2 regions of the Gluconacetobacter entanii genome follow, and region 2 is predicted to be linked to the other one. Evidence: riboswitches for the same ligand, from Rfam matches in the RefSeq annotation. Region 2 holds a riboswitch; the other holds the start of a gene.
The links. A riboswitch is a leader RNA that binds a small molecule or an ion and turns the genes downstream of it on or off. The one in region 2 is predicted to bind cobalamin.
Positions count from the first base shown of each region.

Region 1: another riboswitch for cobalamin. It lies ahead of HNH97_RS13545 (hypothetical protein); the one in region 2 lies ahead of HNH97_RS01025 (TonB-dependent receptor plug domain-containing protein).

Region 1 is NZ_JABJWD010000078.1:4,183-7,296, forward strand. Features, by position in the region: gene HNH97_RS13540 (LysR family transcriptional regulator) at 1-324, shown strand, start outside; cobalamin riboswitch at 1,051-1,291, opposite strand; cobalamin riboswitch at 1,419-1,663, shown strand; gene HNH97_RS13545 (hypothetical protein) at 1,899-2,414, shown strand; gene HNH97_RS13550 (hypothetical protein) at 2,395-2,880, shown strand; cobalamin riboswitch at 3,074-3,114, shown strand, end outside.
Region 2 is NZ_JABJWD010000003.1:227,003-230,116, reverse strand. Features, by position in the region: gene HNH97_RS01035 (DUF1700 domain-containing protein) at 1-533, opposite strand, end outside; gene HNH97_RS01030 (PadR family transcriptional regulator) at 536-1,018, opposite strand; cobalamin riboswitch at 1,162-1,380, shown strand; gene HNH97_RS01025 (TonB-dependent receptor plug domain-containing protein) at 1,500-3,114, shown strand, end outside.

The DNA.
Region 1 (3,114 bases), on a different contig from region 2:
ATTGGCGAAATACTGATTACGTATCCCGTACCGTCAGAGCGCCTCGATATCTATACGCAGTTTTTGCAACCCGCAGGCATAGCCCCGCGACAGCAGAAGCAGATAGAAACGACCGATATCATGCTTGTCATGGTATCACATGGCCGCGGTGTTGCAGCACTTCCACGATGGCTTGTCGAAGAATATGCCTCTCGCTTTGAGCTTTATCCTGTTAAACTTGGTATAAACGGTATTGCGAAACAGATCTTTCTTGGTCATCGCGAGACGGATGAAGACATTCAATATTTACGCGATTTTATAGAACTCGCGGGTATGAATCAGTGAGTCAAGACATGCCTGACTGTACGGGGTCAAAAAGAATAGAAAATGATAAGCACTGCTGGACCTGGCGACAGATGGATAGCGTGATCCGTGCCTGACGCAGTCACTTTTTTAGTGCCGACAGGTGAGTCGATGCGTCTTTCTCCTGTCCCGGAGTTCACGACGGAGACACGAAATAAAGTCATGGTGAACGCTGAAAATTTGTCCGTGGACCAACCGGTCGGCGATCTCTGTATCGTAGAAATTCTCTGTTCCTATCTCACAACGCATACTTCCGACAGGATTCTAAGATCCGCAGCCTTCGAGTTTGTGTCGCAGTTCCCGACCGCGTGCGGTAAGGCGGGAACGCCCCATCCCCCATCGCGCAGAACATCCACCTGCAATAAAGCCCATCAGTACGAGAGATGATCTGATGCTTCCTCCATCCAGCAAGGTTCCATACCCCCCGTCTTTCGGCAGGGACAGAATGGCCCGTTTTTGTGCGGGAGTCAGGCTCTCCGATCCGAAATAAGATCGACCTGTGCCATTTCGCTGGTTGCCGCCAAAATATGTACGCATTTCTCATGTTCCCCTTGTAGCGTTTGACGGGATTAGACCCGCGACACGCCATTGGCCAATGGATGTAATTCTTCAGAACTGGTCAGGAAAGAACACGCTGGATGGGGAACGCAGCAGATAAAACAGAAGACATGATCGCCACTCCGTCTGTCGGGCGCCCCGCCCGATAGAACTGGTTACGTCACAAAGGCAGGTCTCCTGGCTTACGGGTCCTTGATATCGGTTCTGTCTTCCCGGCCTGTTGAGCATAGCCAGTGACGGGTCCTGTTAAGAGGACATACGATCCGGTATCTCTCCGCTTACAGTTGCGGGGGCAGCCACCGACTTGTTCCCGGACCCTGATAAGTCCTGCCAGAACGCACGGCGTTCCCTATTAACCCGTTCGCACGGGGCCTTTGATGTAGAGGTAGTGTGACGCACGCCCGCGAGCAGTGCAAGCCTGCCAGCTTCCCGTCTGTGTGAAGGATACCATGCTCTTTCATCGCAGGTTTTTTGGAAAATCCATATTGCGTAGATCACGAAATCTGACGCATATTGCGACCAGCTTTTATGTCGGTGGTGCCGCGCAAGCGGATTAATAGGGAATACCGTAAGCTCTGGCGGGATCTGCGATGATCCGGGAGCCAGTCGGTAGCTGCGTCCGCAACTGTAGGCGGTATGTAGCCGGATCCGATCATCTGATGTCCGATCAGATGGGTCACTGCTTCCAGTAAGGGAGTGGGAAGACAGGACCGAGCTGCCATGATCCGTGAGCCAGGAAACCTGCTACCGTCGCAAACCGTGCTACCGGGCGGGACCGACCGGTGGCAGGAGATCAGCTATGACGCGTTCTTTCGCGTATCGATATATCTATCAAGCCTCCATATGTATGCGGATCGTTAGCCTGTGCTTGAATGAATCCCGGCTTCGTAAGGCAACCTTAGCAACAGACCTCGCGGCCTGCGGCTTATAATTCGCATGTACTTTCCTGACCCCAGGACACAGGTACCTACGTTTTATTCTGATAAAAAGAAATATCCATGAACACAGATATGAGCATGGTACTCCCTTCCATTGCGTCGCGCCTAATGGCGACCATTACGGAGCCAGAGCCGGTTGTTGCAATTCGGATGCTTATTGCGGCCTGTCTGGATCAATCCTCGTCCCTTCGCCTGCGGCTACCAGAGGTAAAGCAGCTTTTCGCCCGCTTTATAGCCGCCATTATGCGTGAAAGGACAGATGCTCTGGAGGCTATTGCCAACTCGGTGGAAAAACAGATCACCGCGCTGTCTTTTCGTCCGTTTACGCCGCGACAGGTTCGACAGATTCTGGGGATCACCAACCAGGAGCGTCTTTTCTGGACACGAGACGGGCGCCTGCACCAGACAGGAACAATCCTGAACAATCAGCGCGGCCAGAAATTCAGAGTTCCTGTATATTGTGCCGAGAGAATTGGATGGCTCAGTCAGAACCCAGACATGATCGCGGCATGGCGTGACGAGGATGCTCGCATCCTGACTCAAGAAGGCCTGTCCGATGCAGATCTTTCCAGTTAATCCGCTCCGATTCCCGGTGAAACGAAAAATGGCCTCTCCCGTCCCTTCGCCTGATTTTATTCTCATACAACAGCGGCGACGTCAGCGTTCTGTCTCGGTATCCCGCCTTATGGAATCCGCACCTCTGCGGGAAGATGTAATTCAGGCAATAGCCAAGACTGAACTCCCTGCCCCCAATCCGGAAGACCGCATTCGTGCGGATGGATTTGAAACATTCCTACGTCTGGTACCTTCCGCTGGCCGATTACCCGCTGCGCCGAAGGCGCGGGGCGACTATCTTGAGGAACTGTTTTCGCCCCTGCTATTAGAAGCTCTCGCCTATGTGGATACAGCCCGCGATTTATCGGACACGCACGGGGTCGAGGCGCTCATGGCCTTGCTTCAGGCCTATATTTCCGCGCAATGGACAATTGGCGCGCGTGACGCCGCCATGCACTTGTATAGCGCATCAAGCCCGAACGCCTGATTGACAACATAGTGGCTAACGCGCGGGCGCGTATCCCCGCCCGCGTGTTTCGAAGATGAAGACACTGAGTGACCTACACTTATTGGATCGGAGCGACAAGTTTGATTGGCATCAACAAGCTCTTCGTTCCATGCAGGCCGGCATCGCGTTTCGAGGAATTGGGCGTTCCTCTCACTTCGCGCATAATGGAATGAGACCCTTGATTGATGATGGCCCCGCGCGAGCGGGTTAAAA
Region 2 (3,114 bases):
CGACCATAGCGGACGAGGAGATTGACCATCCCGACGGTAAAAAGGACACATAACGCCATGAGGGACGCGCCGCCACTTGCCAGTCCAAGGCTGACCAGCAGGCCCTGAAGCCAGTCGCCGCCGAAATCCGGGGCAAGGTGGACAACAGCCAGCGGCAGGAGAAGGCTGCCGATCAGGCAGATGGTAATCCCGGTAACAAAAAAGGCCAGGTCCAGCGCCGCCAGTGTCGTCAGCACCGGAAGCACGACAAGAAAGTCCACGGCCGCCAGACCGAATACTCCCACGACCGCGCCCAGCGCATTCGTCAGGTTCCGTTCATCCTCCCACCGGCGCAACCCCGTTTCGGCCCGCAATTCGCGGGCCAGACGCACAGGATCACCCAGGGCGGCGGCAATATCGCTGTCGGATCGGCCGGCGGCATGCCCTTCACCGAAATGCGTTTCATATTCAGAAACGATATCATCAATCACATGCCGCGGCAGCCCTCTGAGGCCAGCGCGCAATTGGTCAAGGAACATCTGTCTGCTGTTCATGGCTATGTGTTCCCGGTGTTTTTCTGCACGGTGAGCGAGGGGGACCTGTGCATGTCGGCAGGTTCCGCAGGTGAAGAAGATGGTTCAGTCGCACTGTCGGATGTGGGGGGAACGCCAAGGATGGCGGACACCGCCCGGGTAAAGGTCGTCCATGCCCTGCGCTGTGCATGCAGGCTTTCACGTCCTTTTTCCGTCAGGGTATAATATTTTCGCGGTGGACCAGACGAAGATTCAACAAAATATGTCGAAACAAGCCCATCTTTCTGCATTCGCCGCATGAGGGGATAGATGGTGCCCTCGCCCATTTCTATGGCATCGGACAATCGGCTGGCGATGTCATAGCCGTAGGAATCAGCCTGCGACAACAGGGCCAGTACGCATGGTTCCAGCACGCCCTTCTTGAATTGAACAAGGTTGGGTTCCACAGCCTTTCCAGTTTTCAGACCGTTCGCGCATCTTTTCAGGGACGTTCGACCATAGGCCATAAGAATGCATAGACAGTTACCTTATAGTAACCAGAACCATTCATTGCAAGGTACCTGTTTTGAAATTTCTGTTTCGTGTCCGGTGCGGGTGGCGAAGTGGCGGAAGGCCCATGGAAGGCCGGGTTGACAAGACCGCCCCATCCGATCAGAACCGTCCCGACGGTGTCCCCTTTCGGGGGGATGAAAAGGGAATGGAGTGCGGATTGCGATCCAATGCTCCTGCTGTCCCCGCAACTGTAAACGGTCTGGCCTTGCATTACCGGATGTTACCATCCGGGCCACTGGAAACCGCGGTTTTCCGGGAAGGTTGTGCAGGCCCCCACGCCGTGAGCCAGGAGACCTGCCGTCATGATGGTTGCGACCGGGAACTGTCGGGCGGGGTGTCCTGACGGTGTGGTGTTACGGGATCCCGTGCGGATCGGACGGCCTGTGGCAACGCGCTCTCGTGGCAACGATGATGTGACCGCGAGACCTGGACCCGATGAGTTTTTTCCGTAATCTGCTGATTGCCTCGACCATATTGATGACAGCGGGGGCTGCCATGGCGCATGCCGATACGGCCGCCGGGCAGGATACGCCACAAAAACAGGCCGTCAGGCAGTATGTCATCCGGAATGGAAAATCGAAGGCGGTTGTCTTGCCGGGAGCTGATGGCCTGCCCGACCAGATCAGCGTGAGTGCCGCGCGCAGGCCGACATCGGCCGATGATATCGGCACCAGCATGACCATCATCACCGAAAAGCAGATCCAGACCCAGCAACGGCGCAGCCTGACGGATATCCTAACACGCCAGCCCGGCCTGAACGTGGTGCAGACGGGCGGGGCGGGTGGTGTCTCCTTCATCTACATGCGTGGCAATAATCCCAACGAGGTCAAGGTCCGCCTTGATGGCATGGACATCAATGACGGCAGTTCCTCAACTGGTGCATTCGATGCCGGTCAGTTCGTGACCGATGGCATGGGACGGATCGAGATCCTGCGTGGTCCGCAAAGCGGCCTGTATGGCGCGGACGCCATGGCGGGGGTCATCGACGTCACCACGGCGCAGGGGCAGGGGCGTTTCAGGCCGTTTGTCCGTATCGAGGGCGGTGGTTACGGAACCTTCAACCAGACCCTTGGCGTACGTGGCGGCCAGGGGCGCTTTCATTACAATGTTGAATTGTCCCATTACCGGATGGAGGGATTCAATAATATCCCATCCTATATCGAACGGTATTATGGCGCCGATCATCAGCAGCGGCACGAAGGCAACCGCAATGACAACCGGAGCGCCAATATCAGGCTGGGCTATGACGTGACCCGCAATCTTGACCTTGGCCTGACGGCGCGCCTGGTGCAGGGCAACAATCATTCCTATTCATTGTATGACCTGCAGAGTGAAAATCTGTACGGTGATAAAGGTGTGCGGGAACAGACCAACCAGAATGAGGCCATCGTCCGCGGGACGGCGCATCTGGTGTCCTTCCACGGGCTTTTCGATCAGGTGCTGGGCCTTGGTTACATGACCAACCGCAACCGCTGGACGGAGACGGGGACAAGTTATGGCAGTCCGGTCAACCCCGACCCGGATTATTACCGCTCCAGCAGACTGAAGGTGGACTGGCACGGCACGTTCGATTTCAAACGGTATGGTCAGGTGCTGATCGGTGCCGAACATTTCCATGATACGTTCAACACCAGCCATACGGCCGCCGACATGTGGGATAGCGGATATGATACATCCGCCAGCATGGATACGACCGCAGGTTACGGGCAGTATCAGGGAAACTGGAAGCACATCCTCTATGGTGCGGCCAATATCCGCTATGACGCCAATTCACGCTACGGCAACCATGTGACATGGCGTGTCGCGCCCGCAATCCATGTGCCCGGCAGCGGAACCATCATCAAGGCCAGCGCCGGTTCAGGCTTTCATGGCCCCTCCCTGTACCAGCTTTTCGTCAATCAGGTGGGCGTCGGGTATTCGGAAAAAGGCAATCCCGACCTGAAGGCCGAGCAGTTGATCGGCTATGACGCGGGGGTGGAACAGAAACTGCTGCATGACCGCCTGAATTTTGGTGCGACATGGTATGACAACAGGGTCCGGAACCTGATCC